Regions from separate parts of the Paenibacillus sp. 4624 genome, predicted to be linked through region 1. Evidence: riboswitches for the same ligand, from Rfam matches in the RefSeq annotation. Region 1 holds a riboswitch; the other holds the start of a gene.
The links. Region 1 has a riboswitch for glycine ahead of gcvT (glycine cleavage system aminomethyltransferase GcvT). Riboswitches for the same ligand answer to the same signal wherever they lie in the genome.

Region 1 (3,764 bases):
GGTCTTGTTCTGTCATGGGGATGTAGCGGTGCTTGCTCATGCTTGCTCAGCTCCTTGGATAGGTGTCTTTAACGTACGTGTCCGTTTATGAAAAGGAGTCTTGACGACCTCGGCTTTTAGCTTTTTCCCACGAATCTCAATCTCCAGTGGTGTACCCAGTGCAGTATACTTGCTGTCAATCAAGGCAAGCCCCAGATTACGTTTCAAGGTCGGCGACTGTGTACCGGTTGTCACTTCACCGATCTGAACGCCGTCCGCATAGATCGGGTAATGTGGCCGCGGAATGCCGCGCTCCAGCACTTCGATGCCGATCAGCTTGCGGGCAGGGCCGTCATTTTTTTGTTGCAACAAAGCTTGATGTCCGATAAAAGGTCCGGTATTTAATTTCACAAACATGCCAAGTCCTGCCTCCAGCGGAGAGATGGTTGGTGACAGCTCCTGACCGTACAAAGGCAGCTTCGCTTCGAATCGCAGTGTATCACGCGCACCGAGTCCTGCTGGAACGAGGCCTACATCAGCACCGGCTTCCATCAGCCCGTTCCATACGAGAGCCGCCTGATCTGCTGCAACATACAGTTCAAAGCCATCTTCACCTGTATATCCGGTGCGCGACAGTAGCAGCTTTACTCCGCATACCTCGGCATGCTGTACGAAGCGGAAAGGTTCAATAGCGCCCGCATCCACGTTCGTATCTATAACCTTAGCCAAAATATCAACCGACAGGGGGCCTTGTAGCGCAAGCAGTGCCGTTTGCTCGGAATCATTGGTCATGTTCACGCCCGGTATAATGTGCTCCTGCAACCAAGCCCAATCCTTGTCGATATTAGAGGCATTAACGACCAGCATGTATTGTTGCTCCGCCAGCTTGTAGATCAGCAGATCATCAACTACACCGCCATCGGGATAACACATCAGCGTGTATTGTGCCTGACCTGGTACAATTGCGGTCACGTCGTTGGTCATCATGTGTTGTAAAAAGGCTTCCGCCTGTTCACCCGTTACAGTGAATTCACCCATATGGGATACATCAAACAGCCCGGCGCGCTCGCGCACGGCTTCATGTTCCTTTTGAATCCCACTAAACTGCACGGGCAACTCCCAACCGCCAAAATCAATGCAACGTACACCTTCATATTGCGCATATAGGGGAAAGAGTGGTGTTCTTAACAAATCAGACATCGGATCACCTCATCATAGACCGTTAGTAGGCCAAGTATAGAAACATGGATCTGTGAGCCAAGTAATTAATGCTTAAATCATTTTAGTCATCAAGAGTCAATAGCCAACCATTTTACATTTTTTCATTTGTTATGTTCAGTACGATTCTAGAACCTGCAATTCATTTTTTGGGAAAAAGGAAAAGGACAGGCCAAAGAACCGGCATGCCAAGTAGCACGCTGTATTCTTAGGCTCTGTCCCTTGTACCTGAGAGTTACCCCGCCGTTTATTCAGACAGGTTTCCCCTTGGGTGATCATAACGTCCCGAAGTGGACGATTAGATGCTCTCCAGAGTTGCGTCCTGTAAAAGTCCTTTTGCCTGAGAGATTCACCCCCGCTTGTCGGTGGTTTACTCCTTCGGCGCCGCCCCATGCACATCCCCAAACCGGGTGTGCGGGCAATCTCTCCCTTTACATTCATCCGCGGTTCATACGTAGTCCAATTAACTTCAGTTGCTCTTCTCATTAAAACGTGAATCCACTCCTGATGTCAAGAACGATATCATTGAAATTGTGTGAAATACGAATATTTAATACTGATTATTCATTAATGTTCGTTTATTTTAAAAGAGTGCGCTTACTATTCTAATATTCACCATTATATGCAGAAAGAGTAGTGTGAGGTTACACACGTTGAGATCTCGAAATTGAAATAAACTGTGAGCTAACTTGACATTTGAATCTGAAATATCATACGCTATTGTTTGGGAAAAAGGTGAAGGTCAAAGAACGCATGCACTCATTAATGAAAAGCGAGGCGGATATCGATGAGCGAATTGAGAAATGATTTCCTGTACAGTAAAGAGCACGAATGGGTGCAAACCGTAGGGGAGGATACCGTACGTATTGGCATTACCGAGTTCGCACAGCATCAGCTGGGTGACATTGTGTTTGTAGAATTGCCTGATCTTGAAGCCAGTGTAAAAGCAGAAGACAGCATCGGTACGATTGAATCCGTCAAAACGGTGTCTGATCTGTTCTCACCCGTCAGCGGCACCATTGTTGCAGTGAATGAAGCTTTGCAGGACTCGCCAGAACTGGTGAATAGCTCTCCTTATGAAGAAGGCTGGATGATCGAAATCCGTGTCGATGGTGATGTAACAGCTGCATTATCCACATTGCTGAATGCGGATGCATATCTTAAACATACCGAAGAGTAGGAAAGAATGGATCGTTTAGTTGATTTGTACTTATTGACATATGTGTAATCCCACTTGAATATAAAAATCTTGTTCTTTAAACCTGCGTGAGCTATGGAGCTTGTGCAGGTTTTTTGCTGTTTTTTTGCGCATAATGGAGGGGGTTAAGTAGGAGTGACATAAAATCATGAATAAAAAAAATTCAAAAGGACCAAGCTATTCTATTGCTCTGCATATTGTATATGAACAAAGTCATAGGCAAGAAAAACCTTGTGTATCAACGGATTGAGCATATATTCCTGATTAAAAGCGATTACATAATCCAATGTTGTCATCATTGTTCATGACGAAAGTACGCTTTCATTTGATTGAAGAGGAAGGGTTTCTCGCTTAGGATTACAGCAGGGGATCGATGATACCCCTTTCATACGAAATAATGACTTGATTCAAGGAGGATAAACCAATGAGTAATTTGGATCAAACATCCAATTCCAAAGGTGGGTTACGTGTTGGTGTGCAACGCTTCGGACGATTCCTGAGCGGTATGGTCATGCCTAATATGGGGGCATTTATTGCTTGGGGATTAATTACAGCGATGTTTATCAAAACAGGATGGTTTCCGAATGCGACAATAGAGCAGCTTGTAGGTCCGATGATTACTTATTTGCTGCCGCTGCTGATCGGTTATACCGGGGGTACGATGGTGCATGGCACACGTGGGGGTGTCGTCGGGGCGATTATGACCATCGGTGTCATTGTCGGAACGGATATTCCAATGTTCCTCGGAGCCATGATTGCGGGGCCTTTCGGTGCTTGGGTGATCAAGAAGTTTGATAAATCCATTGAGGGCAAGATCAGAGCCGGTTTTGAGATGCTGGTCAACAATTTCTCGGCAGGAATCATCGGTGGTATTTTGGGCATCTTTGCTTTGCTAGGTATCGGGCCGGCAGTTGAGGCCATCAGCAAAGTGTTGTCTGCCGGCGTACAGGGTTTGATGAACCTGGGATTGCTGCCACTTGTCAATCTGATTATTGAACCGGGTAAAGTACTGTTCCTGAACAATGCCATTAACCACGGGATTTTAACACCAATCGCAACAGATCAGGCAAGAGAACTAGGCAAATCCGTTCTTTACATGCTTGAGTCTAACCCGGGACCGGGACTGGGTATTTTGCTCGCTTACTGTTTCTTCGGACGTGGAGTAGCAAAATCTTCTGCACCTGGTGCGGTGGTCATTCATTTCTTCGGCGGGATTCATGAGATTTACTTCCCGTACATCCTGATGAGACCGATTCTGATTCTGGCAGCCATTGCAGGCGGTGTAGCGGGTACGTTAACGTTCATGCTAACTGGCGCAGGACTGGTTTCGGCACCATCACCAGGCAGTATCATTGCCTATTTCCTGTTG
Region 2 (3,764 bases), on a different contig from region 1:
CTGGCGTCTTGATGTGGCTGATGAAGTGGATAATGCTTTCTGGAGAGATTTTAGACGAGTTGTTAAAGCGGCCAACCCGGATGCCTATATATTGGGTGAGATATGGAATGAATCTTCTTCCTGGCTGCAAGGTGACCAGTTCGATGCCGCCATGAACTATCCGTTCACCGCTGCCGTCAATCATTTCTTTGTGGAAGATAAGATGCACGCGGAACAATTCGCGAGTGCCCTTGGCCGCCAGCTATCCCGCTACCCACTTCAAGCGAGCGAGGTGGCATTCAACTTGCTCGACAGTCATGACACCCCGCGCCTGCTCACCTTGTGTGAGGGCGATCAACGCAAGATGAAGCTGGCTGCCTTGTTCCAGTTCAGTTATATGGGAGCCCCATGTATCTATTATGGTGACGAGATTGGGCTCGACGGCGAACATGATCCGGGATGCCGCAAATGCATGGAGTGGGACGAAGCGAAGCAGGATCGGGAGCTACTTCACTTTTATCAAAAGTTGATTGCTCTGCGCCATGCTCATCCTGCACTGCGTGCAGCAGGAACCATTCGTTTCCTGCAAGCTCAGGAAGGCGGCAGCCAGCTTGTGATGGAGCGGCAAAGTGACGAGGAACGCATCCTCATTCTGTTCAACCGTTCTGAGGAAACGGCCATCGTTGAACTGGACGCAGGGGAGCAGCCTTGGACGGAACTGTTTGAGGGCAACCATCGCACCGCTCTGGAAGACGGTATGCTTGCGATTGAACTGCCTGCTTACGGATATGCCGTGATTCGCACAGAAATAAAGTAGATGGAATTTTGAAACTCACCATAACTAACTGCCTTCTCCAATTATGATGGGTTGATTGCTATCTGGCTGGTTTAGGCACACTGAACAAACAAGCGTCTCGCATAACCTGAGCAAACCAGGTTCGCGGACGCTTGTTTGTTATGATGGAAAAACGACTTAGCATGCTCTATTACTACTTGTTGATCGGGTCCTGGTTGTATGCTCCTGAGCTATCTGACCTATCCTGTATATGATCCGACTTGCTATTCTGCCTCTGAGCCTGTTTGTGATGTTTCGGATGTCTCATCCGGCACTCGTTTGGCTTTGGGTTTCGCCAGCTTCTCCATCATCTTGCGGCCTGTAGGTGTCTGAGCGAGCCCACCTTGTGCTGTCTCGCGGTGACGACTTGGCATCGCACTGCCTACCTCCAACATAACGTCGATGACTTCGTCAGACGGAATGGCACTGCGTACACCAGCAAGTGCCATATCTGCGGCAGCCAGTGCAGTAACGGCACCGAGTCCATTGCGAACGATGCATGGAATCTCTACAAGGCCAGCAACCGGATCACAGATGAGGCCTAGTGTATTTTTCAAAGCCAATCCTACAGCATGCACCACCTGCTCTGGTGTTCCTCCGCGAAGCTCTACCATCGCGCCGGCAGCCATGCCGATCGCCGAACCTACCTCCGCCTGACAACCGCCCTCAGCCCCAGAGATAAATGAATTGTTGGCAATTACGTAACCGATAGCTCCGGCGCAAAACAATCCATTCACCAGATGTTCATCCGTCCAGCCAAATCGTTCTTGGGAGCTGATAAATACACCAGGAATGATGCCACAGGAGCCCGCTGTTGGCGTAGCCACGATCCGTCCCATAGAGGCATTCACTTCCGATACACATAACGCATAGGCCATGGCAAGGGCTGAAGCATCGCCAGAGCATGTTTCACCTTGGCGAATATATTCGGCCATCTTCTTCCCATCCCCACCCGTCAGTCCGCTACGTGAGGTGGTATCTTCTGTAAGTCCTTTGCGTACCGCTTCTTTCATCACCTGATAGTACTCCGACATCTGCTTTACCACGTCTGTTTCGGGTGTATTGGTCTCCTGTACCTGCTCTTCAATCATCAACTGTGCAATTGTTTTGGACTCCGCAGTGCAGATGGTGTTCAATTCATGTAGATGTTTAAACCGCATCCGAATCACCCCCTCTCTTCAGATCAATCACACGAATGTCCAGCATATGATCCAAAGAACGCAACTTGTTCAACGTGTCTTCACTCGGTGGTGCATCCATCTCCATTGCTGTTAGTGCCTCACCATCACGAGCCTTTCGATCCACTTGCATATAGCCGATATTCACTCCGGATGAGCTAATGGCGGAGGTCACGGATGCCAGCACACCTGCTTTATCAGCATGACGCAACACAAGTGTTGGAAACTCTCCACTGATCTGTACGCGAAAATCATTTAACGCATGTACAGACACACTGCCGCCGCCGATGGAAGCACCTACTAATGAGCATTCCCGTTCTCCGTGCCATAATTCAATCTTCACTGTATTTGGATGAGGCGCTGGCAGACCGCTGGTGTAAAATTCAACCTCCATGCCCGCTTCGGCCGCATATTGCTCTGCATCAGGGATGCGCGGATCATCCGTGACATAATCGAGCAAACCGCCAATGAGCGCCAGATCCGTCCCGTGCCCTTGATAGGTATCCGCAAATGAACCGTATAACGTGAGCCGCGCACGATCCGGTGTGCATCCCAGCCATTGACGTGCAATCCGGCCCAGCCTTGCAGCACCCGCTGTATGTGAACTTGACGGTCCCGTCATCGACGGGCCAATAATTGAAAAAACATCTTTAAATCGCACTTTTAACCCTCCAATTGGTTTTGTCATCAACATCTGGACAAGACCCACCACAATGTTCCTGATTTACTGAATGATGACATTAAAAAAGGACAGAAGAAGGCCGTTAGCCCTCCCTCTGTCCTTGATACCTGAGAGTTTCATGATCACAGCAATCGGGAGAACGAGGTCAAGTGCGTTTCAGTACAAGACGGTTCTCCAAGCTAAGAATCATATACCCCTTGGGTGGCGCATGTTGCGCACTCTCCAGAGCTGCGTCCAACGACGGTACATTTACCTGAGAGATTGACCACTGCGCCGGGTGCGCAGGAGCTTGCTCCTTCGGTGCCTGAACATCACGCCAATAATGCCTGGCACGTTCAAGTCTCTCCCGCTCGTTATCATTCGCTGTTATATCATTTAATTCTAGTGAAGTATTGAACGCTGAATTTACGAACCATGTATAAGATTAGAGTAATGTACAGTATCGGATATGTCAACAAAGGTGACCCGTATCATAAAACGGACGCTCATTTTAACTGAATGCAATGGCATTGATATTTCTCACTTGTGCTGAAGCACTTGTGACACTTGTAGTTGTAACAAACGAAATGCTTATAGTATAAACGTTGGTTGTTGTAGAAGTCGCTGTATCTACATAAGTGTTGGAAGAAAGGAAATTTAACGTTCCCGCAGCATTCCCCGTTCTGGAGAGCAACAGTTGGTTAATCAACACTCCGTTCACTCTGAGGTTAATATTATATGCAATACTCCAGTTGGACCCCACAACTATTGAAATTTGTGTACTGTTATCAATTTTCACTCTCTGGCCTGTCACGACAGGTACATTGAGTGTCTGAATTGTCGTTTCAGCCACTAACGAAAGAGCTAATGATGATGTCTGACTGTCAGCAAACAAAGAGGAGCTCGCTGGCGCAGAAGCCGCTGTAGATCCTGTTGCACCCGTAGCACCTGTGACTCCCGTTGCTCCTGTTGCTCCGGTTATACCTGTCGCTCCTGTGCCACCAGTGGCTCCGGTCGCCCCCGTCACACCTGTTGTTCCCGTCACTCCCGTGACTCCGGTTATACCTGTCGCTCCTGTGCCACCAGTGGCTCCGGTCGCCCCCGTTACACC

Region 2: linked by a shared signal. The riboswitch ahead of sdaAB (L-serine ammonia-lyase, iron-sulfur-dependent subunit beta) and the one ahead of gcvT (glycine cleavage system aminomethyltransferase GcvT) in region 1 are both predicted to bind glycine.

Annotation. Positions count from the first base shown of each region.
Region 1 is NZ_JBNDJR010000001.1:94,366-98,129, forward strand. Features, by position in the region: gene gcvPA (aminomethyl-transferring glycine dehydrogenase subunit GcvPA) at 1-40, opposite strand, end outside; gene gcvT (glycine cleavage system aminomethyltransferase GcvT) at 37-1,179, opposite strand; glycine riboswitch at 1,411-1,512, opposite strand; glycine riboswitch at 1,516-1,638, opposite strand; gene gcvH (glycine cleavage system protein GcvH) at 1,985-2,377, shown strand; gene ABIE27_RS00485 (PTS mannitol transporter subunit IICB) at 2,820-3,764, shown strand, end outside.
Region 2 is NZ_JBNDJR010000014.1:138,288-142,051, forward strand. Features, by position in the region: gene ABIE27_RS26730 (alpha-glycosidase) at 1-796, shown strand, start outside; gene sdaAA (L-serine ammonia-lyase, iron-sulfur-dependent, subunit alpha) at 1,039-1,974, opposite strand; gene sdaAB (L-serine ammonia-lyase, iron-sulfur-dependent subunit beta) at 1,964-2,653, opposite strand; glycine riboswitch at 2,767-2,902, opposite strand; glycine riboswitch at 2,907-3,033, opposite strand; partial or broken gene ABIE27_RS26745 (collagen-like triple helix repeat-containing protein) at 3,165-3,764, opposite strand, start outside.